DNA from 4 places in the Sutcliffiella sp. NPDC057660 genome. Region 3 is predicted to be linked to each of the others. Evidence: riboswitches for the same ligand, from Rfam matches in the RefSeq annotation. Region 3 holds a riboswitch; each other region holds the start of a gene.

What was found. A riboswitch is a leader RNA that binds a small molecule or an ion and turns the genes downstream of it on or off. The one in region 3 is predicted to bind cobalamin.
Region 1: it holds a riboswitch for cobalamin, as region 3 does, so the genes downstream of both, ACFVAD_RS05305 (ribonucleoside-diphosphate reductase subunit alpha) here and ACFVAD_RS09970 (DUF4430 domain-containing protein) in region 3, are expected to answer to the same signal.
Region 2: it holds a riboswitch for cobalamin, as region 3 does, so the genes downstream of both, ACFVAD_RS11630 (cob(I)yrinic acid a,c-diamide adenosyltransferase) here and ACFVAD_RS09970 (DUF4430 domain-containing protein) in region 3, are expected to answer to the same signal.
Region 4: it holds a riboswitch for cobalamin, as region 3 does, so the genes downstream of both, ACFVAD_RS11615 (ABC transporter substrate-binding protein) here and ACFVAD_RS09970 (DUF4430 domain-containing protein) in region 3, are expected to answer to the same signal.

The regions. Positions count from the first base shown of each region.
Region 1 covers NZ_JBHVHV010000004.1:128,832-136,703, reverse strand. The annotation lists gene ACFVAD_RS05320 (DUF2339 domain-containing protein) at 1-915, shown strand, start outside; gene ACFVAD_RS05315 (hypothetical protein) at 1,527-1,787, shown strand; gene ACFVAD_RS05310 (ribonucleotide-diphosphate reductase subunit beta) at 2,032-3,075, opposite strand; gene ACFVAD_RS05305 (ribonucleoside-diphosphate reductase subunit alpha) at 3,095-5,329, opposite strand; cobalamin riboswitch at 5,685-5,879, opposite strand; gene ACFVAD_RS05300 (STAS domain-containing protein) at 6,001-6,840, opposite strand; gene ACFVAD_RS05295 (aldo/keto reductase) at 7,035-7,872, shown strand, end outside.
Region 2 covers NZ_JBHVHV010000009.1:44,302-52,173, forward strand. The annotation lists gene ACFVAD_RS11625 (cobyric acid synthase) at 1-582, opposite strand, end outside; gene ACFVAD_RS11630 (cob(I)yrinic acid a,c-diamide adenosyltransferase) at 653-1,198, opposite strand; cobalamin riboswitch at 1,375-1,561, opposite strand; gene ACFVAD_RS11635 (aromatic acid exporter family protein) at 1,627-2,694, opposite strand; gene ACFVAD_RS11640 (MBL fold metallo-hydrolase) at 3,003-3,830, shown strand; gene mnmH (tRNA 2-selenouridine(34) synthase MnmH) at 3,863-4,909, opposite strand; gene ACFVAD_RS11650 (hypothetical protein) at 5,086-5,241, shown strand; gene ACFVAD_RS11655 (DHA2 family efflux MFS transporter permease subunit) at 5,916-7,466, opposite strand; gene ACFVAD_RS11660 (TetR/AcrR family transcriptional regulator) at 7,651-7,872, shown strand, end outside.
Region 3 covers NZ_JBHVHV010000007.1:200,972-208,843, reverse strand. The annotation lists gene ACFVAD_RS09980 (response regulator transcription factor) at 1-105, shown strand, start outside; gene ACFVAD_RS09975 (ATP-binding protein) at 102-1,871, shown strand; cobalamin riboswitch at 1,962-2,163, shown strand; gene ACFVAD_RS09970 (DUF4430 domain-containing protein) at 2,371-2,787, shown strand; gene ACFVAD_RS09965 (ECF transporter S component) at 2,792-3,292, shown strand; gene sigX (RNA polymerase sigma factor SigX) at 3,636-4,172, shown strand; gene ACFVAD_RS09955 (hypothetical protein) at 4,162-5,457, shown strand; gene ACFVAD_RS09950 (histidinol-phosphatase) at 5,833-6,645, shown strand; gene serA (phosphoglycerate dehydrogenase) at 6,647-7,872, opposite strand, start outside.
Region 4 covers NZ_JBHVHV010000009.1:36,186-44,057, forward strand. The annotation lists gene ACFVAD_RS11590 (bifunctional adenosylcobinamide kinase/adenosylcobinamide-phosphate guanylyltransferase) at 1-155, opposite strand, end outside; gene cobD (threonine-phosphate decarboxylase CobD) at 152-1,231, opposite strand; gene cbiB (adenosylcobinamide-phosphate synthase CbiB) at 1,251-2,216, opposite strand; gene ACFVAD_RS11605 (adenosylcobinamide amidohydrolase) at 2,213-3,682, opposite strand; gene ACFVAD_RS11610 (FecCD family ABC transporter permease) at 3,675-4,748, opposite strand; gene ACFVAD_RS11615 (ABC transporter substrate-binding protein) at 4,714-5,706, opposite strand; cobalamin riboswitch at 5,870-6,075, opposite strand; gene cobT (nicotinate-nucleotide--dimethylbenzimidazole phosphoribosyltransferase) at 6,139-7,191, opposite strand; gene ACFVAD_RS11625 (cobyric acid synthase) at 7,175-7,872, opposite strand, start outside.

The sequences.
Region 1 (7,872 bases), on a different contig from region 3:
GCTTTGCTTTTTTATTATGCATTTTCACCGGAAGTGGAAGGAAGTTATCTGCTGACGACAGCCATTATCATTCAGCATGCAGTACTCCTTTATTTCTTCCTGACAACGGAGCATTTCATGAAGGTACAGGCTGGCACAGTATTTAGTAGTGTATTTATTACGTACACATGGGTGTATGGGATATTCCAGGACCTTTCCATTACCCTTTATCTGCTTTTTGGAATTTCAACATATGCAGTATTGAGTTTCCTATGGAAGCAGCAGAAGCATAAAGTCGATCAGCTTGCTATTAACGGATTATTGTTTATGTTCTTCTTCTTCTTCCATTTCTTTTCAGATGAATATTTGGGGGCCTTGCTTCTGCTCCAGGGTATCGGGGCGTATTATGCAGCTTTCAGATACAATAGCTTGGCGAGTAAGGTGCTGTCCTTATTTATCTTCCTGATAGGGACGATGATGGTTTTAGTAGATCCCATTATGGAACCTTTATCCTTCGAGACAGTGCAGTGGCTGATTCTATTGGTGACGTTTGGGCTCGGGATCTGGATTGTCTGGCAGTTTAATCAGGATGTGCGGAAAAGGACGTTGACCATTGGAGGTCTGCTATTCACCTTCTTCACGTTGGTGTTTGTAACACAGCTTACGATGGCAGTGACAAGTGATCTGGCCTATGAAAACCAGACACTGTGGCTTAGCTTTGCCTGGATGACACAAGCCGTTGTATTCATTGGATTGGGCATATGGAAGAGGTTCAATCTTGCAAAATACATTGGTGTAGGATTATTGGTATTGACGCTTGTAAAGCTTATTCTGCTGGATCTGCCGTTTATTTCAATTCAGTTTAAAGCGATTCTTTTTATTGCTTTGGGGCTGATTGGGCTGATAGCTTCGAGGGTGTTCTATAAAAAGAAGTGAAGTGGGGGAGCCTGCAGCTGGAGAGGATGTGCCAGGTGTGGGCTTTTTTATGTGCCGTCCCCCGAAGGTATTTGCCTGTTAGGCAGTACGAAAAGGAGTGATACGTGCCGTCACCTGCAGGTATTTGTCTGTTAGGCGGTACGAAAGGTGTGATTCGTACCGTCCCCCGAGGGTATTTGCCTGTTAGGCGGTACGAAAGTGTGTGATTCGTACCGTCCCCCGAGGGTATTTGCCTGTTAAGCGGTACGAAAGGGAGTGATTCGTACCGTCCCCCGAGGGTATTTGCCTGTTAAGCGGTACGAAAGGGAGTGATTCGTACCGTCCCCCGAGGGTATTTGTCTGTCAGGCGGTACGAAAAGGAGTGATACGTGCCGTCACCCCCAGGTATATGTCTGTCAGGCGGTACGAAAAGGTGCGATTCGTACCGTCACCCGATTGTATTAGTCTGTTAAACGGCACGAATCTGAGTTTTCATCCCACTACCATACCCCCAGCAATAAGACCTGACCGATTATCACACAAGAACGACTTTTCTCGAAAAATTCTGTTAAAATAAATATATACATAAATAAAACTCTTTATTTTTCGCACCAAAACAAGGGGGAAGGTCGATGTTCAAGGATATAAAATCACGAAATAAGCCATTTGTTATGCTGCAGCTGCTTTTATTTTTTTCTGGACTGATTATTGGTGGTATTGGTGTCTACACAGATAACACATTGTATCTCGGATGGATGTTCTGTCTGGTGAGCCTGGCTTTTCTCATGAGAGGCTTGGAAGTCTGGCTCTCGCACAAACAGCAGTATATCGGCTATGTGGTGCTGGGGGTAGTGTATCTGAGTGTGTCCATTTTCTTTTATCCGGTTTGGTGAAGGCTGCTTTCGCATAAATTGTTTCTTTTTACGTACTCAAAGTTAACACGTTATATTACTAGTCCTCGTGCTCTTTTCTGTGTAGTACATACTTTATTACTTTGAATATTAAGCGTAGAGATGCTGTAAAAAATCCAAGTGCCGATTTTTTACGGGCGTAATACAACAAACTTTAAGTAAAGAGCCTTGGTGAGAAAAAGCCGGTAGCGAGTTATAACTCAGCTACCGGCTTTTATCTATAAAATCAAAGCTCATCAAACCCATTGTCCACAACATTCACTTTTGTGTACTGCCGGGATTTCTGTTCGAAAAAGTCTGATTTGCCAAGGTCGACCTCTTCGTATGCCTTGATCCATTTCAAAGGGTTGGAGCGGTATCCTTCGAAGGGGCGTGCGTAGCCGAGCTGATTGCATCGTACATTGGCATAGAATCTAATATAGGCCTCAACTTCCTCTATATCTATCCCTGCAATTTTATCTCCGAGGATATGCCTTGCCCAGTCGATTTCAAGCTCTGCTGCCTCGACAAAGGTTTGGGTGACAATGCTTGCCAATTCATCTGTATCATATTCCGGATACTCCACCAGCACCTCTTTGAAGATTTTTACGAATAGGTCCACATGTATCTGCTCATCCCGGTTGATGTAATTGATCATGGTGCTGGATGCGACCATTTTCTGCTGTCTTGCCAGATGATAGAAAAATGCGAATCCCGAATAGAAAAACAGTCCTTCCAAAATTACATCGTAGACGATGGAATGAAGAAAGCTCTCCACATCCGGCTTATCTGCAAATGCGGCATAACCATTTGTGATAAAGTCGTTTCTTTTTCGGAGTGTCGGTTCAGACCGCCAGTATTCAAAAACCTCTTCCTGTTTTGTCCGGGAAACCAGACTTGACAATACATAGGAATAGGAATGGTTATGAATGACCTCCTGCTGGGCGAGCATGATCATCAGTGCATTCAAGCTGGAATCGGTTAAATAGTCCGCCACTTTTCCTGCGTAATCCGTTTGTATGCTATCCAACAATGCAAGAAGTCCGATGATTTTCAGGAAGGCATCCTTTTCATCAGGCGAAAGCTCGGGAAACTGTTTGATATCCTGGGACATATTTATTTCAAAAGGCGACCAGAAGTTTGCGAGCATTTTTTTATATTTGGGATAGGCCCAGGAAAAGGCGACATCGTCCCAGTTCAGCACGTTCGAGCTTTGGCCGTTTATTATTTTCGTCGATCGGTTTGGAGCGGTTGCGTCCATCAGTAATCGTGAAGTAAGTGTTGCGGTCATCGTTTTTCCTCCTCAGTTATCAGCTTGCGCATGAATCGCATTCTTCTATTTCCTTTGACGTGGACCTGACATAGTAGGTAGTCTTCAATCCCTGCTTCCATGCTTCCAGATGCAGATCTAGGAGCGCCTTTGCCTTGATCCCATTGGTAACATACAGGTTAAAGGAAATCGCCTGGTCAATATGCTTCTGTCTGGCCGCATTCTGGGCGATGCTCCAATGCTGGTCGATATGGTAGGCAGATTTATAGAACCAAGTGGTGCTTGCATTCAAATCAGGGGCAGTCACCGGAATTTTGTAATCCTTTTTTTCCTCGGAGTACACTTTCAGGAAAATGGGATCGATGCTTGCTGTGCTGCCTGCGATAATAGAGGTGGTCGCATTTGGGGCCACTGCCATGAGATAGCCGTTTCGGATGCCGTCTAAGGCTATTTGATCCTGTAAGGCTCCCCAATCAAAAAGGTCATCTGTTTGGTAACCTCTTTTACTGAAATACTCTCCCGTATGCCAATCGGAGCCTTCAAATGCTGGGTATGCCCCTTTTTCCTTTGCTAAGGCTGCACTTGCCCCAATCGTATAAAAGGCGATTTCTCTATAGAGTGAGTCTGCAAATTGTACCGCATCTTCACTTTCCCATTTGATTCCCTCCAAGGCAAGAAGATGATGCCATCCGAATGTTCCCAATCCGATCGCACGGTATTTCTCATTGGTCAGCTTTGCTTGAAGGACCGGAATGTTGTTAAGATCAATGACATTGTCGAGCATCCGGACCTGAATTGCTACTAATCTTTTTAGGACTTTTGCAGGGATTGCCCGCGCAAGATTGATGGAGGAGAGGTTGCATACAACAAAGTCCCCTGGTGTCTTCACCGTCACTATCGCCCCGTCCTTTACAAATTGCTGGTTCGTGGTGGTGGCACTTTGGTTCTGGGTGATTTCTGTACAAAGGTTGGTGCAATAGATCATCCCAAGGTGATGGTTGGGGTTCGTACGATTGACCTCGTCACGATAGAACATAAACGGACTTCCTGTTTCAAGCTGGCCCCGCATGATGCTTTTCATGACATCGATGGCAGGCACCTTATCATGATGCAGGGAAGGATGGTGCACACACTCCCAATACTTATCACGGAAGCTGCCCTCGCCTTTTTGTTCATCAAAATAATCCTCGAGCGAATAGCCCATCACATTTCTTACTTCATGTGGGTCGAACAGGTACCAGTCGCCACGGCTTTCCACTTGTTCCATAAATACATCGGGAAGGCATACACCTGTGAATAGATCATGGGTACGCACCCGCTCATCGCCATTATTTAGCTTGCTGTCGAGAAAAGGGAATATATCCTTATGCCAGACATCCAAATATACAGAGATGGCCCCTTTGCGCTGTCCAAGTTGATCTACACTTACAGCGGTATTGTTCAACTGCTTCATCCAGGGAATGACCCCACTCGATACACCCTTAAAGCCTCGGATATCACTTCCTCGACTGCGGATTTTTCCTAAATACACGCCGATTCCGCCACCTGACTTTGATAGATTGGCAATATCTGTGTTACTGTCATAGATTCCTTGTAAACTATCATCCACAGTATCAATGAAACAGCTCGATAGCTGGCCATAGCTTTTCCCGGCATTGGAGAAGGTGGGTGTCGCGACTGTCATATACAGGTTGCTTAGTGCCCAGTATGCCTCTTTTACCAGGGCAAGACGATTGTTTTCTTCCTTGGCCATCAAGGTCATGGCAATAATCATGAATCTTTCCTGCGGAAGCTCCCACAGAGCCTTGTTGTAGCCACGGGACAGATAACGGTCTGCAAGCGTCTTGAGCCCGATGTATGTAAAAAGCTTGTCCTTTTCGGGATCGATGGACTTTTCCAATTCCTTTATTTCTTCTGTGCTATATGATTCCAAAAGTGCCCGATCAAAAATGCCCACTTCCACCAAGGAATGCAACAGGTAATGGAAATTATCATAGGGGGTATCAGTGCCTCGTGTCTTGCATGCTTCCTCGTATAATTGTTTCAAAAGGATCCGTTCCGCGACAAAGGTCCAATCCGGCTCACTCTCCGAAATGTAGCCAATCGCCTCCAAGGTTAGATGCTTATAGATTTCCGTATTTTGGTTTCCAACCAGCTTAGCTGCTTTTTCATTGAAGGATTCTGTTTCCAGGTGGGGGAACTCGTCCAATATACCAAGGATCCAATCCTTGCTGTCCAATGTCTTGTTCGTATTATTTAAAGTTGAAGTAATCATAAGCCGTTCACTCCGTTTCGCAATAATAAAAGGCTGTTTTCGCATGCATTGTTGCTTTTGACGTATCCCACGCAAACACGTAACATTACTTGCTTTCGTGCTCTTTTCCCATGTAGTATTATTTTCTTTTGAATAATACAGGGAAATATGCTGTAAAAAATCCAAATGCCGATTTTTTACGGACATAAGCAATACACTTTACGAAAAGAGCCTAATAAAAAAAATCCACCCAGGGCCTGAGTGGATCAAACGATATTAGAATACGACATGGAAAATACCTCCAACTCAATAGGGAAGGGGTATTGATTCATGCAAGCTTCTAGCACCGTTTCATCATCTCAACTCCCGAAGAATAAGAAACTAGATCGAAAAGGCAGGTCTCCTGACTTGTGCTTCTTCCTACATTGACCCTTCCCATATAAGAGCCGTTAAGCCTACTTATACAGTGGTGATTCAATTCGTCTGCACTTACAGTTGCGGGGACAGTCCCGGATTTTCACCGGATTCCCTATTAAGTCTCGTTAAAGACACCTTTTTCGCATTAATACTATATGTAGTTGTTTTGCATATTCAAATAACTGTATTTTGTGTTTTTTGATAAATCTATCATAATCCATCTTTAAGTATATTACAATCAAAAAATAAAAAAAGAGCTGCAACAACCGCGGCTCCTATTTGTTCAATTGGAAATCCTGGAGAATCTGTTCGATGGAACCTGTAATCTGGATATCTGTCAAACTCACCCCAGTGGAGATGAATTGCAGGCTGAGTTCCGGTCGTAACCCGGTAATGATCGGTGTAATCCCGATTAATTTCAGGGAACGGATAAGCAGATCTAATGTGTGCACTACCGTCTGATCCAAATTATATACGCCTGAAAAGTCAATAATCAACTTATTGATGGACAAGTTCTTGCTTTTCTGCAAAGTCTCTTCAATCAAGATGCTTGCTCTTAGCTCATCTATTTCCCCAACTAAAGGCAGAACCGCAAGACCTTCAAAAAGTGGCACGATCGGGATGGAAAGTCTGATGAAACTGGTCCGGGTATCCTGTATCTTCTGTTCGGTTGCAACAGTGAATGCATGGCTGAAACCATAGACGATGATATTGAAAATCTCATCAATGTGGATGAAAATTTCAGTAAGTTGATTGAGGTGAATGCCTTCTTTGGCACCTTCCTCCTGAATGAAGGTCCATAGTGCCCGCTTATACAGCGTCATATTGGATAATGCATTCTCCAAGGAGCCGCCAGCCTGAACAGACATGATCCCGACGGATTCACCCCAGTCTTTTGCCTCATCCAATAATGTATTCACCGGGTCCTGCACGTACTTCCCAATAAATTTGATAAGAGTCTGGAAGATTTCTTTTATTTCCGCCTGATGATGTGGATCCCGGTATTCCGAAATTTCAGGATAGGCAAGCCTTATTTCATTCAATATTCTTTCTGATAGTTCAATCTCTGAATCTAGCATTTTCTTCCCGATCTTATAGTGTACTTGTGTAGACATGGTAGTATCCTCACTTTTTGTCAATTTTTATCTATCTTTTATTCTAATCAATAGTAGAACAGATGTATATCTTTACATGCATCACATAGGAAAAAAGTTTTGTTTTATTAATGGAATCCTTGTATCAATTAAATTGGTAAATTCTCCGGCAAGCTAGTATAATCCAAATTGTAGAAAAAAAGGAGTGGCTAAAAATGGAAAAGATACACTTGTCTAAAGAAGTTTCAATTTCCAGGATTGTCCATGGGATGTGGAGATTGCAGGAATGGAATTATTCGAACGAGCAAACACTCTCTTTTATGGAACAGTGTCTGGAAACGGGCGTGACCACGTTCGATCATGCAGATATTTATGGGAATTATATGGTGGAAGAAAAGTTTGGTGAAGCTTTGGCCCTCAAACCCTCTCTGAGAGATGAAATGGAGCTGGTAACCAAGTGCGGCATCAAGCTTATTTCATCCAATAGACCGGAGCATAAAATCAAATATTATGATACAAGCAAAGAGCATATTACCCTGTCGGTTGAAAGATCTTTGAAGAACCTCCAAACGGATTATCTAGATTTACTGCTCATCCATAGACCGGATCCATTCATGAACCCGGAGGAGGTAGCAGAAGCCTTCACTGCTCTTAAGGAGTCAGGAAAAGTGAAAAGCTTTGGAGTATCGAACTTCAAACCTGGAGCTTATCAGCTTTTGAACTCCTATTTGGATTTCAAGTTAGTGACCAATCAAATCGAAATCTCTGCCACACATCTCGAGCATTTCGAAGCTGGAACCATTGAGCTGTGCCAGCAGGAGAGAGTGTCACCAATGGCCTGGTCGCCACTTGGCGGAGGCTCGATTTTCACAAGCCAGGAAGATGGTGTGGTCAGGGTAAGAAATGTGCTTGAACAGATAAAAGAGGAGATTGGTGCTGCCTCGATCGATCAAGTGTTGTATGCATGGCTGTTAGCTCATCCCGCAAAAATCATTCCGATTGTCGGCTCAGGGAAAATTGAACGTGTAAGAGCGGCTGTGGAGGCAACGGGGC
Region 2 (7,872 bases), on a different contig from region 3:
GATTACTCTCTTTCTGTCTTCCGGTTCCAGGAGCTGCAGCGTTCCTACCAGACTGGCAAATACCCCGCCCTTCTCAATATCTCCAACCAAAATGACTGGCGCATCTGCCAGACGCGCCACACGCATGTTGACAAGCTCCCTGTCATTCAAATTGATTTCAGCCGGACTTCCCGCTCCTTCTATCACTACACATTCATAGCCTTGCACCAATTTCTCATAGGAATCCTGAATCAGCTTTAATCCTTGCAGGAAAAAGTCCTGCCGGTACTCTCCTGCCTTCATATTTTGATAAGGGACACCATGCACCACGATTTGGGATTCATAGTTTCCTGTAGGCTTGATTAGTATCGGATTCATATCGGTGGTGGCGATAATGCCGGCCGCTTCCGCCTGAACACCTTGGGCTCGTCCAATCTCCTTGCCATCGAAGGTGATATAGGAATTCAGGGACATGTTCTGCGATTTGAACGGAGCTGTTTTAAATCCATCCTGTGCAAATATCCTGCATAAGGCTGTGACAACCGCACTTTTCCCTGCATCGGAATGAGTGCCTTGAATCATGATGGGCATCGCTTTATCCATTTGCTTTCCACTCCAGACATTGGTTGATCCAATTTTACTTCTATCCATCATTCAGATCCTTCACGCAGAATTAAAACTCGATTCCTTTTACAGCCGGCACTCCATCGTTGTAATAATGCTTTTCCGGTTCGATAATGGATACTAGATCTGCCAAATCCTTTATTTCATCCTTTGCATCTCTGCCGGTGATGACCAGGTGCACGTGTGCCGGTTTATTTTTTATCACATCCATGACCTCTGCTAAAGGAAGGACATCCTCTATCGGAAAACGGTCGATTGCCAATGCATTGTTCAGTTCATCTAAAACCACTACATCAAATTCCCCACTCAGCACAGCTTCCTTCGCCTTGGGCCAACCACTTCTCAACGCCTCACGATGGTCCTCGGGTGTTTTCGTCCAAGTAAAACCGGCCCCAAGCTGTACCATCTCAATTCCGAGTTTCTCTAAAGCTATTTGTTCCCCATAGGAACGCTCCGGTGACTTGATAAACTGAAAAATTTTCACTTTCATCCCTCTCCCAGTTGCGCGAAGAGTCAGTCCCAACGCCGACGTTGTTTTGCCTTTCCCATCACCTGTAAAAATAAGTGTCAACCCTCTTTGCTTTTCTTTGCCCATATGAACCTCCTGTAAAAAAGTAATGTAACAGATTAAGAGGAGAGAATTAAAAAACGCCTCTCCTATATTAGGAAAGACGCTAAAGCGCATTATGAATCGCATATCCACTTTTCACAAATTAAATCTATGAAAGCAGCGAAATAGTAATGTCACTTTAAGCATTCTTTCCTCGTAGAATCCTTAAAAACAATTAGGCAGGTTTCCTGACTTACGTCTCATCACAGCGTTAATCCTTCCCATGCATGAAAAGCACAGTGGATAAAAGCTAACACCGTTCAACGTTTACAGTGGCGGGGTCCGTGCTGGTCTTGCACCAGCTTCCCTTTTAACCTCCGAAAAGGCACCTAAATGTTAATATGTAATTGGGTAATTTATTTCTTCACAATATAGTGTATCGTATTGCACTTTGAATGTCTTGCAGATTTTAATCATGCATGTTGTTTCGCAGCGGCATCATGATGCTTCAACGCATGGTGCTCAATTTTAGCCAGTTCCTCTAATAAATCATTGATTGCTATCAGTTCATAAAAAATAACGGTATCCGTCGATAAAATATGATAATCTGTTTCGTTTATTGCCGGAATTCTTTCAGCAAGCTGATCAAAAAGCCTGTCTACCAATCGATGATGCTCTTGTGTCATGTCATATTCTTCATTTTGTAAAACTTCATTCATATTTCGTACGGTTGAGAGTATAAGAGAAGATTTGTCCTGATTGGCTATCCTTTTATGACTAGGGATGAAAATCAAGTTCCCGACGTGATAGGTCAACTGTGTCAAGATTTTCAGTTTTCTATTTTCATAATAGAAATGTCGCATGTCTTTTCTCTTGTAGTGATGGTATTTCCACTCCTCTTTCTGATAGCTGCAAAGGTCCCCGACTCGCTCCACCTCTCTCACTATCTTATGAAAGGTCAATCTGGTCTGCCTGGGATTGGCATGCATTTTCCCTTTAATCAGCTCCCCACCGCTTCTTTCTATCAAGAGCCCTGTTTCCTTTAACAACCCCCTGATTTTTTCGGAGATGGCTGGCGTGTAGTTTGGCTTTAACACCAGGAGGTTTACAAGTGTGGATACAGATAGTCCAGTGATGGTCGTCCCCAACCTGACCAAAAAGGAGGAAAGATAGTGGTCATGAACGGTCGTGATCATCGCCACACCAGTCAAGGTGGCAACTAAGATTCCATCATCCAGGTGCAACTTATGGCAGGTGATGATGGTTGCAAGTGCCACCAATGTGTACGTTACAGGATTATCGCCAAAACCAATATAAAATAAAATGGCATATCCTGCGCCGATGCCCGAGGCCGGAAACCGGACAAACGCTTTTTTTATCGAATTGGCAGCTGTCGGTTCAATGGTAACGATTGCCGCAATGACAGCAAACATGGCAGGCCATGCCAAAGCCTCGCAAATCAACGCGGTAATGAACACCGCAATGCCTGTTTTGAGTATCCTTCCACCAACAAAGTGCTTTAGTTTATGTATGTAGGTCATGTTTGTTCAGTCCCTTAAGTAAGCGTATTCTTTCATTATAACGCAAAGGATGGAGGAAAAAAGGGAAAAAATTGAACTTACCTTTACTCGGATTCATTTGAACACTTGAGATTTATCACTTTAAAGCAACGGGGGTCAGGCACCTTTTAACAGTGCAATCCATGATAAAATGGAACAAAATTGCCAAGCATCATCTACAGGACGTTAATTCTCTATGCATGACGGATTCTCTTATAAAAATAAACAATCCAACAACCTTATTTGTTATAATTTTGGTATACATTGGAATTGACAGGGAGATGGTAGATTTGTTGTTTAAGAAGAAAGCATCCAAGGGTGAGGTAAACGGTGTCTCCTATTTGAATGGAGAAATTTCCTTGAAGGGTGTTTCTTTAAATGTTTACAGCTATTTGATTGATGGCATGTTAATCGATACCGGGGCACACTCTCTGCATAAATTTTTTGAACCCTTCCTTGATGAAGCGGATTTTGATCAGGTCATGCTCACCCATTTTCATGAAGACCATACTGGCTGTGCCGCATATGTCCAAAAAACGAAGAATGTGCCGGTCTATCTTAATGAAACATCTATCGCTTCCTGTTTGATGCGGGCAGATTATCCCTTCTATCGACAGCTATTCTGGGGAAGACGCAGGCCGTTTCAAGCCCAACCTGTCTCAGAGAGCTTCCAATCCAGAAGTGCCACTTGGGATGCCATCGACACCCCCGGTCATGCCTATGATCACAAAGCCTTTCTTAACAGGGAAACAGGACAGTTGTTCACCGGCGATTTGTTTGTAAGTGTGCGTACCAAGCTGGCATTGGCTGATGAAAGCACCCCTGAAATCATCCGCTCCTTGGAACGTATTTTATCCTATGATTTTCTTGAAGTTTTTTGCAGTCACGCAGGATATCTGGAGGACGGCCGTAAAGCAATTGAAAGAAAACGCGACTATTTACTTTCTATTCAAGCGGAAGTACTATCCTTGTATAAAGACGGCTATTCAGCTGAAGAAATTCGTCGTAAGCTTTTCCCCAAGACATTCCCAATCGTAAAATTTTCGCGGGGGGAATGGGATTCGATCCATATTGTCACATCTATTTTGAGAGAGCATAGTTTACAACCTCATAAATAAGAAAAACGAATTCGCAAAAGAATTCGTTTTTTCTAGAAGGAAACCACAGGCTGCATTTCCAGAAAAGCAGCTACCTTTCTTACGGCGTCCTCGCTATCCTTTGCTTGGATCGTCACCTTCCTGCAATGCTCATATTCTTTTTCGCCATGGAGATATCTCGGATCATAATAATGCTCGAGCAGAAGTTGAACGACACGGGCATAGTGTTTACTATCCAGCAGCTCCTGGATTTCTGTCGCGACTGGCGTATGGATGCGCCTTTTTATTTTTTCAAAAGCCTCGATGCATGTTTGATGATGGGCTGCGGGCTGATATTCATCCAGGATATTCTGTACACGAACCTCTAGTGGGAGCTCGATATAAATGTGAGTCGATTCCCGTTTTTTATCCATGATAGATTCCGGCAACAGGATTTTCCCCATCCGCTTGCTCTCGGCCTCAAAAACAAGATAAGGTGCCGCATGCAGATTCAACATTTCATGAACAAGCTCCGCTTCAAACATCTTCTGATTGGTAGGTGGTAGTCCGATCTGCCCGAAAATTGATCCCCGATGACTGGCCAAGCCCTCCAGGTCAAGGGAAGGAATACCATTCTCCTTTAGCTTTCGCAATATCACCGTCTTCCCTGAGCCTGTCCCGCCATTCAAAATAAAGCAACCCGGCCGGATTTCCAACTGCTCGAGCTGTTCAATCACAGAGCGGCGATGCGCCTTGACACCACCCTGAAGACGTTTCGCTCTGATGCCCATCAATTCCAGTAGCGTCACAGTTGTTTTGCTTCGCATTCCCCCACGCCAGCAGAAAACGATAATTGGCGCTTGTAGTTTTTGAAACGAACGGATAAATCCTGGGAGCTTTGCGGATACGATTTCCAATGCCCGGTCCTTTGCCGCTTCCACGTTTACCTGCTTGTAGAGAGTCCCTATCTCCGCCCGCTCCTCATTATCGAAAATCGGAATATTGATGCTGCCGGGTATGGTCATATCTGCAAACTCACCAGGTGATCGCACATCCACAAGAACGGCCCGTGTCCCCTGCACGATCTCCAGCATTTCTTTCACCTTGACTTCTTGCGCCATCTTCATCCACCTCTCCATCATTCAGAAAAATCAGATACCATCATTTTAGCCGAACGAAGGAAGAGTTAACAGATTGAACAGAAAAATTAGTCTGGACTACATAAAAAAGACTAATTTTAACAGTCTAATTGTGCATATTAAGAAAGATAAACTATCGGAAAGGGAGTTGATGAGGTATGTCAAATCAAGGTAAGCAGAATAAGGAACAGACAAGAGAACAAATTGAAAAGCACGATAATAAAAACAATGTGGAATTCGGCAATGACTTTCAGATTGGAAACAATGCTTCACAAAGCCAGAAGAAAAGCGGTACCCAGGCAAATAAAAAATAACCTTATAAACAAGAAAAACAGCCTCCACTAACGGTTCTTTTACTTGTCACAGTATCCAATATGTCTATTAAAATGACCAACGATTTGTATGTGAAATTGATGGTCATTTTTTTATGGATAAAACGCGAATAATGATAAAAATAGGCTTGAAAGTGTGGTCCAATTAGTATATCGATATGTAAGGCTACGAAGATTTCTGTTACCTCTTAAATCGGACTGCAAATTTAAAAACCACTTTTTTCTTTGGCTCTGTAATTATTCTTTGATGATTTTTTTTAGGTATGAGAATAAATAGGCGGAGAATTTCCTGTTAATGTTTATAGAGGAAGCTTAAGAAGCAAAGATAAGCGGAGAATTTCCGGTTAACTGCTCTAAATAAGGAAAAATTCTAAGATTTGGAACATATAAACGAAAAAACTCCGCTTATTCTTCGGGAAATATGGGTATTTCCCAATTTAAACGGAATTTTTCCTGTTATTTTTTACACTGTTTAGTTTTATAACAGTACTTTGGCCATAATACGCATTATACATTAGGTGGCCCTTTGTAATATTCTTACCCTGCATCTTGCAGAACAAAATGTATAACAAATATAAGCAGATTTTTAACCGCATTTTTAATAAAAAGTGACAGGTATCCGAAAACGTTATCTACATTCGAGGCTGTTTTCTTTATTAGTTTTCCGCTAATTTAGCTTTTACATCGGGATTAACTGCTTCTGCTTTTGCCTCTGCTTCCGCTTCATCCCCTATCGGATCCTCTGCCTGCTTTGCCCTCTTAATGAAGAAGGAAAGAACAAGTGCCACTGCGGCGATAAAGACGGACACAAGGAATGCGAAGTTGATCCCTTCCAATGTGGATTGCAGCATGATCTGCTGTTGCATGGCCCCGAGCGCTTCCGCAGAAGGATCGGCACCAAGCTTAGGCATTTCTGTCGCAGCAAGGTCACGGCCATAGCTTTCAGCCCGTGTGGACATGAGGGTTACGAGGAATGCCGTACCGATTGCCCCTGACACCTGCTGCAACGTGCTGTTCATCGCTGTACCGTGTGGATAGAACCTTTTTGGCAGCTGGTTCAGTCCGTTTGTGGAAACTGGCATGAATACCATCGACATCCCGAACATCCTTACTGTATAAAGGATGACCAGTTGTGTATAGGATGTTTCCAGCGTCAATTGGCTGAAGAAATAGCTCGTTACGACCGTAATCGTCAATCCTGTTATCGCGAGTACTTTTCCGCCGTATTTATCAAAAAGTTTCCCTGTAATCGGGGACATGAGCGCCATCGCAATTGCTCCCGGAAGCATCATAAGACCTGCATCCAACGGGGAGATGCCACGTAAAGTCTGCACATAGATCGGCAAAAGGATCATCCCGGAAAACATCGCCATCGTGATGACCATCGAGATGGCGGAGGATAAGGCGAACATCGGATACTGATAGATCCGGAAGTTCAGCATCGGCTTTTCCTGGCGGAGCATGCGGAGGATAAACCATGTCAGGGTTACCACTCCAATAAGAATAGTTCCATAGACAAGCGGACTGTCCCAGCCTTTGGAACCGGCAGAACTGAAGCCATAAAGGAGTCCGCCAAATCCTAAGCTTGATAATAGAACCGAGAACATATCCAGGCTAATATTCGGTTTCACCTTTTTATCCTTCAATAGGAAAATACCTAATAAAAGGATGACCGCCGCGATCGGTGTGACAAAATGGAACAGCATTCTCCAATCATAGTGTTCGATGAGCCAACCGGATAAAGTGGGACCGATTGCCGGCGCACCCATCATGATCAGACCGAATACACCCATTGCAGCTCCCCTTTTTTCCACTGGAAAGCTGACGAGCATCACATTCATCAATAAAGGCATCAAAATGGCAGAGCCGGATGCCTGCAGCATGCGTCCCGTTAGAAGTACCGGAAAGACATGGGCAAAGCCTGCAAGGACAGTTCCGATTGTGAACAGCCCCATTGCCGCGATGAACAAATGTCGGACAGAATATTTTTGAATGAGAAATGCAGTGGTCGGAATCAAGATCCCGTTCACCAGCATGAACCCTGTGGTGAGCCATTGGACGGTCGAAGGACCTACCTCAAGCTCCGTCATGATCGACGGCAGGGCTATGTTCAGTAATGTATTATTTAAAAAAGCAATAAAAGCGCCAATCATCAGGATAGCCAGTATCCCGTATGGCGGTCGCTGTGTGGATTCAGTTTGTTGCATGTTGTTTCGCTTCCTCTCTCCCTATACTATGAGTTCATTATTTTATACTGTAGTTTCATAATGTTCATCTTATACCATCAGTACAATTTTTTCAATAAAAATAAGGTGTTATTTATTGGGGTTTGTGTAAGCTGCGAAAATAAGGTAGTATGAAAATTATACTAGCAGTCTAAAAGGTGATAAGATGAATGAACGAAAATTACAGGTAATCAAGAAGGCCCATCAGCTATTTATTGAAAAAGGGTTCCAAGCTACATCCATCCAGGATATTCTCGATTTCAGCGGTATTTCAAAGGGCACCTTTTATAATTATTTTTCTTCCAAGAATGAACTGCTTATCGAGCTGTTCAAGAGCATCTATACGAAGCTGGAAAAAGACCGGGCAGACCTTTTGATCGGCAAGGAC
Region 3 (7,872 bases):
AAGAGACTTCGCGAAAAGCTGAATAAAGTATCAGAGCCTGCTTCGAAAATGATTGTGACCGTATGGGGCGTCGGATACAAGTTTGAGGTCGGCAGTGACTCATGATTTGGAAAAGTGTTGTTGGTAAGCTCTGGCTTACCATTTTACTTTTAGTTTCCTTTGTTCTTTTTGTCCTTACAATCCTGTTGCTGGAGTTCTTCGAAAACTACCATGTCAGTGAAGCTGAAAAAGAACTGACAAAGGATGCAAAAAAAATAGCGCTCATTCTTGAACAACATGCAGATAGTGAACAGGCGATGAGCATCGCATGGGAGCTGGTGGATGAAGCGACAAGGGTAGTAGTGTTCTCGGATAAGAAAGACTTTAGCCATTCCCCAAACGGAACGCTCAGTCATCTTCCCGCTTCCTTTTTCCTCGATGATCCGCAGCTTTCCCTCGTATTCGAGGATCAGCCGATTGTAACGAAAAAAACCTATTTATCCGATATCAATAAAGATGATGAGATGTATGGGGAAATCATGATTGTGGGCGTTCCACTACACCTGGATGAGAACAAGGATGGAGCTGTCTTCATCTACCAATCCTTGCTTGCCATCAAGGAAACAACAAAACAGACAACCCAGCTCATTTTACTCGCAGCCGGTTTTGCCATTTTCCTAACAACGATTTTTGCATTCTTCCTATCTACCAGAATTACAGCACCTCTACGGAAAATGAGGGAGGCTGCGTTTGAAATTGCACGTGGGAAGTTTGATACAAAGCTGCCGATGCTCACTCACGATGAAATTGGGGAGCTTGCAATGGCATTCAATCAGATGGGACGCCAGTTGAAATTCAATATTAATGCATTGAATCAGGAAAAAGAGCATTTGGCGAACATATTAAGCTCGATGGCGGATGGTGTTATCACATTGAACCGTGACGGAACCATCCTTGTCTCGAATCCTCCAGCTGAACGCTTTTTGCAAGCCTGGTTCTACCAGGAAGGCAGTGACAATGGGGAAGATCTTCCCACAGAGGTCAGGGATATGTTCCAGAGGGCGGTTTCCATTGAAAAGGAACAGGCAATTGAGCTCACCTACCAAGGACGCACCTGGGTGATTGTGATGAGTCCCCTATACAGCCAGACACATATACGCGGGGCGGTTGCCGTTATCCGGGATATGACGGAAGAACGCAGGCTCGATAAGCTCCGCAAGGATTTTATCGCGAATGTATCACATGAACTGCGTACACCGATTTCCATGCTGCAGGGATACAGTGAAGCAATCGTCGATGATATTGCAGGAACGGATGAGGAGAAAAAAGAGCTTGCATCTGTCATCTATGATGAGTCGTTGCGCATGGGGAGACTCGTTAACGATCTTCTAGACCTTGCGAGAATGGAAGCAGGCCATATTTTACTGAACTATGAAGAAGCTAATGTTGCAGTGTTTGTGGAAAAAATAATTCGCAAGTTTCAGGTGCTGTCAAAGGAAAAGAACATCAGTCTAAGTTACGAGATGACTGGACAAGGCAAAATCGCATTTGATGTAGATAGAATGGAACAGGTTTTGACCAATCTCGTTGACAATGCGATCCGTCATACGGAAAAGGGCGGAAAAATTACGATCTTAGTCAATTTGTCGGATCTAGGTTTGAAAATGGATGTAAAAGACTCCGGCCACGGTATTCCTGAAGAGGATCTGCCGTTTGTGTTTGAACGGTTCTATAAAGCGGACAAAGCTCGTACAAGAGGACGAGCAGGGACAGGTCTCGGCCTTGCCATTGTAAAGAATATTGTCGAAGCACATAATGGCCAGATCTCCGTTCATTCGAAATGGAATGAAGGAACGACATTTTCCCTGTTTATTCCACGAACAATGAGGTAATATGTTTAACATTAGCGAATAATCTTGTTTAGTATGAAACATTTTCTTGTCAGCAAGGGACATATTGTGTAATATGAAAGCTAGTTAATTGAATAGTTTTGAAGATGTGGTGTCACCTCGGTGACTTAAAAGGGAATTTGGTGAAAGACCAAAACTGTCCCCGCAACTGTAAATGTGGACGAAATGAGATAACCACTGTATGATCCGGCTTGAGAAATCAGGCTGCCATATGGGAAGGCTCAAAGTAGGGTGAAGCATGAGTCAGTAGACCTGCCAATTGTCTAAACTTAGTTTCAATGCTTCGGGGGTTGAGTGAGAGAGACGGCGTTTATTTATACGTGCTTTTTATGCCGTTTACACCTCATCCTTCATATTGGATGAGGTTTTTTTGTTTGCTTCAGAAGTGAGTTAACAACAAGAGGGGACTTATTTTTCCAGCGGGGGGATGAACAAACCATCTTGCAGTTTTACCTACTACATACATAAGGGGAAATGACACATGAAGAAATTCTTACTGACACTATTAGCAGCATTTATATTGGCACTGACAGGATGCGCATCAGGGGGAAATAATACGAACTCCAACTCCTCAACAGAAGCGCCGGTAGAGGAGAAGCAGCAGGACCAGCTCGAAACGACCATCAAGCTGACAAAGGATGGAGAAGATGTAATCAGTGAGAAAACTCTGGAATTTGAAGAAGGCGAATCATTGATGGAAGTCATGGAACGTAACTTCGAATTGACCCTGGACGATACCAAGGAATTTATCGTTGGGATTGATGGGGTAGAGTCGGATACAGCCAACTCCTATTTCTGGACATATAAGGTGAATGAGGAAGAAATCATGGTCGGTGCAAAAGAATACGTGCTCAAGGCAGATGATGTTGTACACTTCGACTATGCAAAGTGGGAATAGTTTTATGCCTACTAAAAAGCTTGCTTTATTAGGGGTGCTCATCGCTTTATGCGTAGTGGGGCGGATTGCTTTCGCCTCCATTCCTAATGTTCAGCCTGTTACAGCAATCATCATCATCTGTTCATTTTGGATGGGGCCGGTGACAGGATTGATTCTGGCTTGCGGCAGTACGATTGCCTCCAATATGGTGCTCGGAAGCGGCACATGGACGGTCACCCAGATCATTGCATGGTCGATTATCGGGTTGATGAGCGGAATGATCGGCAAATGGTTCCATAAGACACCTGTCGTCATTTTGGCAATCTATGCAGGCGTTTGCGGACTTTTGTATGGTTTTGTCATGTCACTTGAACGTTTGGTAGTTGGCAAGCTGTTTTGGCCTTACTATTTGGCAGGAATTCCATTCGATGTGAACCATGCGATTGGGAATGTTGTATTTTTCATTATACTATTTCCAGTGTTATCGAAGCTGCTGAAGGAACGGGCGGCGTATATGCTTCAATGAACAGAAGGGGAGCCTTGAAAAGGGCTTCTTTTTTTTGGAGGTAAGGCGAACCATCTTGTTCCATTTCCGTCCACTTCTTCTGAACTGACCTGTCCCAGAATTCCACAAAACCAAACAAAAAAGGTGCTCAAAGACCCCTACAAAGTTGACTGACCCTCCATTATAATAAAACAATATGGACTGATTTTCCTATTAAATATAAAAAAGATTACCTTCAAAAATACTATGAATATTTTCCTGAAAATTCCTAAAAGAATATAGCCAAACTGTAACTTTTGTCATATATTTGTAATGTAACTTTTTTAATATAGTATACGACTAATCTAATGAACGGAGGGAAAGGATGAATACGGTTTTTCAAGAGCTCTATGAAAAATATCACCATGATGTCTTTCAGTTTTTATTTTATATGGTAAAAAACAAAGAGCATGCCGAGGACCTCGTTCAAGAAGTTTATATAAAGGTTTTGCGTTCTTACGATCGGTTTGAAGGAAAGAGCAGCGAGAAGACTTGGCTTTTTTCGATCGCCAAGCATGTTGCGATTGATTCTTTCCGAAAGCAGAAGGGTTGGAAAAGTAAACTACTTGAAACTTTTGACTGGAGCACACAACAGGTAAAAGATCATGCACCACTGCCTGAAGAGATAGCTTTACAAAATGAACAGGTTCAACAAATGTACCGGTGTCTGGATAAATGTAAGGTGGATCATCGTCTTGTCCTCGTCCTGCGGTACATACAAGCCTTATCGATCCAAGAAACAGCCCAAATATTGGGGTGGACGGAAAGTAAGGTGAAAACGACTCAACATAGGGCTTTAAAGGTCCTGAAGGCTCATATGGAAGAACTCCAAGAGAAAGGGGGGAACAGTAATGCGTCATAAACAGCATATGGAGGAAGAACAACTGGAAAAGCTTTTGCGGCAAATGCCGAGAGTGAAAGATGACCGTGACCCAAAACAAATATATCGTGAAGTACATGTTGGCCTAAATAAAAAAACACGCTCCTTTAACGTGATGCCTGCGCTTGCATTAGCCGCTGCGGTATTGATTTTCGCCATTATCTCACCTTTATTCCTGCAGAACATGAATAGCTCCAATTCATCGATGGATCAAGCAGCCAGGAATTCAGACGGTGCAGGCATCATGGAAAGCGCTGAACGTGATGATTCCGGGGACTCGGCGAAAGGGGAAGCCGTCGGGATACAGAGTATAGGTAAGGAAGAAAGTTTAGACAAAGAAAACACGGATATTGCAATGGATGATGCCAAAGAGTCTGATACCGATGATATGAATGTATTAACTGCAGAACAACCGACCTTTGTGGTATCCAATGTGATGGAAGAAACGGAAAATGTCATCACAATCGGAGTGTCTGCAAGGGACGCCATGTCCAATGATGGAGCATTCAGTTTTCCAATTTCCGTTGTTGTACCAAAAACAGATGAAGCGTCATATATTAATGACCTTGAGAAAATCCGATATGAACTGGATTATGATAGATTAGGATTGAGCGTCCCTCATCTCAATGATGGGGCTGTAATCACTGAAGCGGAAAACGAGGACGGAACGAAGAAAGCAATGATTGAAGTAGGTTCTCTATACAGAGGATATTCGAGCACTCAAAGCTTTACGTTTGCCGATCAGGTTGCGGAAACGTTCCGACTGCACTTTACCACAGTGGAATATACGAACAATGGCAGCAGTCAAAACGTAGAAATGGCTGGCAATGTGAAGAATGGACCAGAGGATTTACAAAAGCTCAGGAACAAAGCATATCTAAAATACAAAGGCGGTCAGGATGGTCCGACATTCCTTGTACTGTCCCAACAGGACTATGAAGATGTCCAAGAGGCCTTGAATGCGATGAAAACAGCTCCTGACCAGGATTCCGAAAGCAGGATTGAAGCTTCGGTACCAAAAACGATAGAAATCACCAGCCTCCAACCAGAGGGGGATCTTGTAAAGATAGTACTTTCTTCTGCAAGCATTCTCGACGATACGGAAGAGACCATTTTCGCCTTGGAAGCAATGATGATGACAGCAAAGGAGTTCGGGTTTAAGCAGGTTGTTTTTGAAACCGCCCAGAGCGGAAGCATCGGGAATGTGCCGCTGAATGAAGCTGTCGATGTACCTCTCGCACCAAATCCAGTTTCATATCCGCGTTAATAAAAGCGTTCGCTGGCAAAGGGTTCTGTTTTCGGGTTAGTATAATATATTTTCCCTTCATAAAGGTGATGTAGGAAAAAACTCAGGAACCTGTCGTTGATTTATCATTCGAAAAGGTGATGAAGCAAAGGGTGTGACCGGGCAGCCAGTCGTAATGGACGACGGGTATACAAGCAGTAATAATAATTTAATATGCTTTTTGGAAGGAGGCAGCCTGAAAATGGCATGCCTCTCTTTTGGTTGATTGACGGTGAACGGTGTTGCAATTGTTCGAAAGAAGACCAATTGGAAGAGCTACATAAATTTTCAGATGAATTTCACCAACCCGTCCCATATCCATAGTATAATGGTTGAAACTGATTGGAGGGACGACCATTGCTTACCGATTATCATAATCATTTGGAACGAGGAACATTGACACTGGAATACCTGGAGAAATTCATTGAAGTGGCAAAGCTGAATGGAATCGAAGAATTGGGGATTTCAGAGCATGCGTATCATTTTTACCAAACAAAAGATATCTTGAGCAACCCATGGGTGGAAGAGCGTCGTTATTACGATATGGAAGATTATTACGCGTTGTTTAAAGAGGCTTGGAATAAGGATCATCATGTAAAATTCAGTATTGAAATGGATTACACTCCCGGAAAGCATAAGGAGATGAAGAAGTTTATCGAGTCCTATCCTTTCGATTATGTGATTGGTTCGATTCATTGGGTGGGGGACTTCGGCATTGATCTGGCAGAGTTTCGAAAAGAGTGGGACAGAAGGGATACATATGAGGTGTATGAAAAGTACTTTGACCAGGTCATTACACTTGCCGAGTCGAATCTGTTTGATATCATCGGCCACCTCGATCTTGTGAAAATATTCAAATATGTTCCACAGGACGAAGAATTTCTGCTTGCCCAATATGAAAGAGCAACAAAAGCACTCGCCAATTCGAAGACATGTGTAGAAATCAGTACCGCAGGACTCAGAAAGCCTGTTGGCGAATTGTATCCCGATAAACGGTTACTACAGATGTGCCATCAAAAAGGAGTGCCGATTGTGCTCTCATCTGATGCCCATATACCTGAGCATGTAGGGTGTGACTATGACCAGGCGGTAGCCCTTGCCAAAGAAGTAGGCTACCGGACCATTATGATATTTGACAAAGGTGAAAGAAAAGAAGTGGAGTTGGGTTAATTTACGGAAGCTCCAAGGTCAAGGCGGAGGAGATATCCGGTATGAGAAGGATTTCATCCAGCAGATCCTTTTCTAAAGGCTTATCAACTGAAAGCATCATGATCGCTTTTCCGCCTTGCAGCATACGACCTACATGCATCGTTGCAATGTTGGTTTCGTGCTTTCCGAAAATATTTCCGAGCTGTCCGATGACACCTGGGCGGTCATGATGCTGCACGTAGAGCAGATGGCCGCTTGGGGCATAATCGATATCAAACCCGTTCATATGGACAATTCTGGCTCCGTATCCTTCGATGTAGGTGGCGCGGACGGTCAGATCCACCTGATTCCCTTTTGCACGAACTTCCATCAGATTGGAATAGCCATCGCTTTCGTTGCGATGCTTTTCTCCGTAATTTATTCCGCGGTCTTTCGCAATGGAAGCGGCATTTACCTCATTTACAGTTTGATCGACCCTGTTTTGCAGAAAACCGGCAATGACACTTTTCGTGATAATGGAGGTCTCCCATTCGGTGATTTTTCCTGCATAGGTTGCTGTAATTTCCTCGACCGGACTGTTGGATACCTGGGACAGAATGGAGCCTACCTTTTTACCCAACTGGAAAAATGGCCTTATTTTATTCAAGATCTCTTTTGGAATGGTAGGAAGGTTGATGCTTGTTGTTACAGACTGCCCGTTCAAGAAGGCTAGAACATCCTTGGACACCTGAAAGGCAACATTATATTGAGCCTCTTTCGTTGATGCCCCCAAGTGAGGAGTGGCAATGACATTCTGATGCTGAATCAGCTCCGATTTGGTTGGCGGCTCGACTTCAAATACGTCGAGGGCAGCGCCGGCTACATGACCTGAATTCAAGTTTTCGAGCAGGGCATCCTCATCAATGATTCCACCTCTCGCACAGTTGACTAAAAATACCCCGGTTTTGAGGATTGACATATTTCCGGAATTTATGAGGCCCCTGGTTTCCTTGGTAAGCGGAGTATGTACCGTAATGATATCTGCGCTTCTCATCACTTCCTCCAGCGAAAGAGAGGCAACATCAAGTTTCTCGGCACGACTTTCCGTCAGAAATGGATCGTAGACTGCCACTTTCATCTGAAATGCCTTGGCGCGCTTTGCAATCTCACTCCCGATTCGCCCAAATCCTACAATCCCGAGCGTTTTACCGAAAAGCTCCGTCCCTACGAATTTTTTACGATCCCAATGGGCACTTTTGACATTCATGT
Region 4 (7,872 bases), on a different contig from region 3:
ATCTTAATACGCCGCTCCATTTCTTTATCACTTCGTTTAGCGGTAGCAATATAGATTAACCGTGCATTTTTTGCATTCGAATAAATAGAGCGGGCCATCTTCTCTGCATACGTGCTTTTCCCTGACCGTGCCCCTCCGGAAATAAATATAATCATGTATCTATCCTCCACTTTTGAAGAGCAGAAACTAAGTAGCGGTTTTCCTCTTCAGACCGTATGGCAAGCCGTAGAAAATTCCCGTCCAGCCCTTTAAAGTTATGGGTATGTCTCGCCAGCACACCATGGTGAAATAAATAACGGAATAATTCGTCTGTCTGTTGGGGATGTTGGCTATCTTGCAATAGATAAAAGTTTGCTTGGGATGGGGAAACATAGAACCCCATAGAGGCTATGGAAGACCTTACTTTTTGCGATTGCTCCTGCAGCCATAATTTCGTCCGGTCTACAAATCTATTATCTTCCAGCAGCTTTGGCACAATAGCGTCCGCCCATGCATTGATGCTCCATGGAATCTGCTCCGCTTTCAATCTTTTTATCAATCTACTGTTTCCCAACATGTATCCCAGGCGAATCCCGGGGATGGTATACATTTTTGTTAAAGAGCGCAAAAGTAGTAAATTCGGATACGAAGCGACCAATACAGACAGCGAAAGGTCCGAAACAAAGTTCACGAACGCTTCGTCCACCACGACATATGTATTCGTTTTTAACCCTTCCTTCAATAACGCTCGTATCTGCTTTTCCGGAACAACTGTACCTGTCGGGTTATTTGGGCGGCACAGGAACAGGACATCCTTTTCGGGGAGCTTTTCCATAACAAGATCAAAAGGTAAGGCAAATCCATCCTGAGGCAATAACCCTATATCCTCTGTTTCGATATGATAATGTTTGCACGCTCGCTCGTATTCCACGAACGTGGGCTGCAAAATCAAAGCCTTCTTTCCTTCAAAATATTTCGCTGCCAAAAAGATCGCTTCTGCTCCACCATTAGTCAGTAGTACTTCACCCTCCTCTACCTGCTCATGCTCTGCAAGGGAGGCTATGCTGCGAGAATAACTTGGATCCGGGTAATGAGTAAGACTCTCATACCGGTTATATAGTTCCTCTTTAAGCCAAGCTGGAGGCCCTAAGGGATTTAAATTTGCACTGAAATCAAGGATGGTTTTCTCCTTCTCTAGTTGAAAAAGCTGCTTCATTGTTGCTGGTTGTCCGCCGTGCTCTGGCCATTTCATCGGTGTGCCCCCTCCATTACTAGAACTGTACAATATAAAGTGCTATTAGTAGAAGCACTAAAAACCCAAGCCAGCCTCCATGCATATAGCGGATGGCTTTATCAATATCTGTGGTCAATAATTTCCTGGTAGGAGTCCCCATTGTTGCCCGTTTTGAAATCCTGCCCTTATAGTAATTGATTCCGCCCAATTGAACGCCCATCAATCCAGCTACCATGGCCTCAGACCAACCGCTGTTCGGGCTTGGGTGCTTTCTGGCATCTCTCCATGTAGTTTTCAGTGCTTCCATATGCCTTGAACCGCGCATAAAAAATGAAGAAAACCACATAGTCAAAGCAGTCAATCTCGCCGGAAGCCAATTGACTATATCATCCAATCTTGCAGATGCCCAGCCAAACTGGATGTACTGTTCATTTTTATAGCCAACCATGGAATCGAGCGTATTGATCGCCCGGTACGCCATCGCTAAAGGAGCACCGCCAATTAATGCCCAGAACAATGGCGCCGTTATCCCATCGACAGTATTCTCGGAAACAGTTTCCACCGCTCCCCTCACAATCTCGCTTTCTTCCAGATGCCCGGTATCCCTGCCGACAATCATGCTGAGGCTTTTCCTAGCCGCCACTAAATCCCCATTAGCCAAGGGCTTCTTTACACTTTTCCCGGCAGAAGCAAGCCCCTTTATCGCGATTGTGGTGGATATTAAGCAAATCTCCATTACTATACCAACTGCATAATAAATGTGATAAGCGATACTGACGAAGAAAAAAGTCACAACATAAACGGTAAAAACGACGGTACCTGTAAGAAACACCCCTTTTATCCTTCTATTTGTTCCAAGGTTCCATTTTCTCTCCAAAAATGTAATGAGCCTTCCCATCTGAATGACAGGGTGCGGCAGCCACCCTGGATCACCAATCCATAAGTCCAGTAAAATCGCTCCTATCAGTATCAAACAACCTATGTAGAACGGTGCTTCCATCATCCCTGGACCCTTTTCAAATATTTCCGGATCGCTTGCACTGTAGCCTGATAGACAACATGGCCAATTCCCTTCCCGACTACCGTTCCCGACCCTGCATAAGGAGTCTGTACCCCTTGCTGCGTGACAGCTAGAACCATCGCATCGGTAGAAGTCCCGGTAGCAAGCGTTTTTGTTTCCGGGTCCATAATTTCCAGATCCTGAAGCGCCTTCACTTTGGCTTCCGTTGCAGACATAAGTCCATTAACGAGTGCTCCGTCCGTAAAATGGGCATCGATAAATATCATCATATTGATGGTCCCGATCTGGAGCGGTAAATTGGCTGGATGCCCTTTCGAGATATCTACCGCATTTCCTACCCCGGCAGTAACGACTGCCAAAAATTCAATTCCCTCTATTTTCTCCATCACAATCGTGACATCCTCTAGCTGTACAGCCGTCATCAATCCTACTGCCTGTTCAGGGGGAATATGATATTTTTCCATCCATTCATGTAGATCTTTTTTCGGATTGGAGCAATTATAGTTTTTTGAAACGTGAAAATTGCAGAAATGCTTCAGCCATTGAATGCCATCCCCCACCACACCATTGGAGATACAACGCATTGGCTGATTGAATAAAACATGAATATAATCGGACGTCTGTTCCATCTGGTAAGCTTTGTGAAGGCTATAGGAATGACCTGGCTGCTCAAAGCTTGGCGTCATGATGAGCTGAGGTTTTGGTACGATTGGGTGTGATTGCGTTTGGATCTCCACTTCATAGACTTTTTTCAACTGATCTTCCTTGCGCAATGTGTCGGTGTCCCCCACTTCAAGAAACGAACCCTCATAAAGCAAGGCAAGTCGATCGGCATAAAGGGAAGCAACATTCAGATCATGCAAAATGGAAAATACGGTCAGTCCTTTTAATTGCTGCCATTCTTTTATCAAATCCAGCATTTGAAAGGTGTGCTTGATATCCAAATGGTTCGTGGGCTCATCCAACAAGAGAATTTCCGGCTCCTGAGCCAATGCTTTTGCCAATAGTACCCGCTGCTTTTCCCCTCCGCTAAGCTTGCGGAATTGTGTGTCGCGAAACTTGGTTATTCTGGTTTTTCTCATCACATATTCCATGACCTTCTTATCTTCTTTGGATAGGCTCTTAAAAATCCCTGTTTGATGTGGATAGCGGCCAAGGCTAATAATTTCTTCCACCGTATAATCAAAAGACACCTGGACCTCCTGGGTCAGTACGGCGACTTTTTTCGCTTTTTCCAGCTTAGAAAAGGAAGTAATTGGTTTTTCGTCGATAAGAATTTCTCCTTGCTGAATGGGAAGCTGTCCTGTAATCAATTTAAACAGAGTCGTCTTCCCACTTCCGTTCGGTCCCAACAGCGCGAAAAACTCCCCTTTTTGAATATTCAAATCAAGCTCTTTAATTACAGGGCCAGCTAAATAACCACCTGTCAGCTTTCTGACCTTAATCAATTGCCTTCCCCCTTCCTACTCTTTCTCGAACCAGTAACACTGCAAAAACCGGTGCGCCAATCAATGCCGTAATGACCCCAATCGGCAATTCCTTCGGTGCGATAATGGTTCTTGCTCCCAGGTCTGCCAAAACGAGAAACCCTCCACCAACAAGCATGGATAATGGCAAGACATGCCGGTGATTGGGACCTGTTATAAGCCTTATAAGATGAGGAATAACCAAACCGACAAAACCGATGGACCCAGAAACCGCGACTGCCGCCCCTGTTAAAAGGGAAGCCCCCACTAAAATGAAAATCTTACCCCGTTTCACATCTACCCCGATATGATCGGCTGCCTCCTCTCCCAAAGCCATGGCATTCAATTCGCGATAATGAATGAAGAGGAGCATTGTACCAAGTATCATAAAAGGAACGATTAGCTGTACATGACCCCAGCCTCTCATTCCGACACTTCCATAAAGCCAATAGATGATCTGTGTCATGGAATCCCGATCCCCTAAGGAGATGATCAAGGAAATGATAGAGCCGATAAAGGCACTGATGATGATTCCTGCCAAAATGATCGTTTCTATTGCAAACCCTCTGTTACTTAAGCGAACCAATCCAAAGACAAGCAATAGGGAAAGCAGTCCACTGATAATAGCGACAAAAGGAAGGGTAAAGCTCCCTAAACCAATAATCGTAACCTGAAAGAACAGAACAGCAACCGCTCCGAGTGCCGCTCCCGATGAAACCCCAATCGTATAGGGATCTGCCAACGGATTGCGTAACAGCCCTTGAAACGCAGCACCCGCCAACGCCAATGAAGCTCCCACAAAAAGGGCAAGAAGGACCCTGGGAAAGCGGATATTCCAAATGATCATCTCTTCATTTTTCGGGACTTCCTCCAACCACCGCAGCCCAAAACCATTTTCCAGGACAATATGGAGGACGGTAGTGATCGGAATGGTTACACTACTGCTTAATAGACCAAGGAGGGCTGCACCAAGTACAAACCCTCCACATCCTATATAGAGCCAAACGAGCTTATTAGTTAAATATTTCCGGATAAACGATTTTTGCAAGTGTTTCCACCCCTTCAATTAAACGAGGACCAGGTCTCGTTACCATATCGCTATCCACATCATGTACTTCTCCAGATTTTATTGCAGGAACCTCGGCCCAGCCATTACGTGCCATCACCGTTTCCTTTGGACTTTCCACATAGTATCCGTACGTGGTGACAATCACATCAGGATTTAATTGAACGATTTCTTCTTCGGTCATCTTGACCCAGCCTTCTTGGTCGCCTGCTGCATTTTCTGCTTGGATGGATTCCAGCATTTCATGCATAAACGTTCCTTGGCCTGTTGTGAAAATATCCGGAGCCGGTGATACCTCGACCCACACTTTCTTTTTATCCGTTACAGATTTTGCCTTTTCCTTCACCGTTTCAAGACGTTCTTTCATATCGGAAACCAGCTCTTTGGCCTCAGCCTTCTTACCTGTAGCAGTACCGATCAGATCGATTGTTTCGTAGACATCATCAAAAGAAGTCTCACTGCCAATAACAATGACCGTAATACCAGCTTCTTCAAACTGGGACAATATTTCAGCATGCGTTTCCAAATGATAGTCCGTCACAAGGGCAATATCCGGTAGTAGTGTAAGGATACGCTCGACATTCATGTCCTGCGCCCCAACTTTCTCTATTTCCAGTGCTTCTTGTGGATAGTTGCAATAGTCGGAAACCCCCACCATTTTATCGCCTAATCCTAATGCATAAGAGATTTCAGTACTGCTGGCCTGTAGGGAAATAATAGATTCCGGTTCCGCTTCGATGACAATTTCCTCGCCGGTTTCATCTTTGATGGTGACAGGAAATTGCTTCCCTTCCGTTCCTTGCACTTCATTCGCAGCAGATTCATTTACTTCGCCACTTGACTGCTTGTTCGTATCAGTCCCATTCACTCCACATCCCGCTAAAATTGCCATTGTCATTATTAGCGTAATAATGCTCCACTTTTTCCATAATTGCTTCATGTTTTTTCTTCCCCTTTTTCTGCTTTTTTGGCAAATAAAAAAACGCTATCCAAAAGGAAAGCGTTGAACGTAAAAATGCACCTATATTCCCTGTCAATGAGACTGGCAAAATAGGAATGGTCTCTGAATAACCACGCACTTTAAACATCCCTTTCCTCGAAGGTGTTTAAAAACAACATAGGCAGGTCTCCTGACTTGCACTTCATCAGTCGGCTACTCCTTCCCATGCATCATCATGCAAAGTGGAGATACGTTAGCTTTCCTCAGCGCTTACAGTGGCGGGACCGTGTTGGACTTGCACCAACTTCCCTTTTCACCTTAAATTTCATTGTCATGAACATTTAAGGAACCTATTTGTCTTAATATTCGTTTTTTTATTCTAAAAGTCATTATAGTTTAACTTCATACTCTTGTAAATTTAATTTTTCCGCTTCAGGAGATGGTCGATTCCGATACTCCTGCAGCGGAAAAAGTGGCCATGTTCTTCAGGATCCTGGCTGAAGCCTCCACGATAGGATACGCGAGGGCAGCACCCGATCCCTCCCCAAGTCTCAATTCCAAATCAAGCAGTGGCCTCTTTTTCAGCAGCTCCAAGGCACGCCTATGCCCAATTTCCTTTGATTGATGGCCGATTATCAAATATCCTCTGATATGCTGGCACATTTCTACCGCTAATACCGCCGATACTGTACTAATAAATCCATCTATTAAAATTGGAATTCTCTTTTCGGCTGCAGCAAAAATTGCTCCTATCATTCCTGCTATTTCGAGTCCACCAAGCTTCGACAATATATCCAATGGATCTCCTGGATCAGGATGGCGATTTTCAATGGCTTGTTTGATCACCTGCTGCTTATGCTTGATCTGCTGCACGGATATTCCAGTACCTGTACCTACTATTCTCTCCAGATTATTTTCCCCGAGAAGCACAGATAGGATAGCACTGCTGCTTGTTGTATTGCCTATTCCCATTTCCCCTAGCAATAGACACTTTGCTCCCCGTTGAATCATATCATTTGCGACGTCCATACCCACTTGGATGGCTTCCAGCGCTTCATCCGGACTCATGGCATCTTCCTTTAAAAAGTTCCCTGTACCATAACGGACTTTTCTTGAGATGAGCCCTTCCCTTGCGATCTCACCTGCTACACCAATATCGACAATATCAAGCTTGGCTTCAATCTGTTTTGCCAGCACATTAATCGCAGCTCCGCCATTCAGGAAATTATGTACCATCTGGACAGTAACTTCTTGTGGATAAGCAGAAACTCCCTCTCCTGCCACCCCATGGTCCGCAGCAAATACGATCACACCAGGAGGAGAAACCGTCGGAAAACGGCTGGAAGTGATCTCCCCGAGCTGAATTGCCAATTCCTCCACCATTCCTAAGCTTCCGATAGGTTTTGTTAAGGTGTCTAAATAAGCACGCACCTCATTCCCAATATTTTTGTCAACTGGTTGTATTTTCTCACATATCTTTAACATGGCAGGCACCTTTCTGAAATTCCTTCATTTTTTGATAGATTGCATCCAATTGAATGTGTTCCCTCACAACATCCGCCAACCGGTCAAAGGATTCTTCTCTTTTTTTGGCAAAAGAGACCCTTTCGATTATTGGATCCAATCCTTTTTTAACCCTTAATTCATTTAGGAGGAACTCCCTGAACTCGTCGTTATGAAAAATCCCGTGAAAATAAGTCCCCATGATCAGCCGATCCTCACTCCATACTCCCTCTACCCTGTCGTCCAGTTCGATTAAATGATCACACCCTGATTCAAAATGCGATTCTCCCATATGTATTTCATAGCCGGAAACAGGAAATGTATTATCTTGAATTGTGATGACCCCTTCGGAGCGGATGGTTGTTTTATTGACCGTGATAGTGGTATTCATGGGAATAAACCCTAATCCCGGAGCCTGCTTAATAGGAGATTCAACTCCCAATACATCCTCGATTTCTTTCCCCAGCATTTGAAAGCCGCCACAAATGCCAACTATCATCGTCTTTTTTTCCGATAATGACAGAAGACGATTAGCCAATCCGCTGTTATGCAAAAATAGTGCGTCCTCCACCGTATTTTTACTTCCGGGTAATATGATCAAGTCCGGTGTCCCTATTTCTTCTGCCCGGCTAACAAATCGCACATGACAATCAGGCTCCTCAA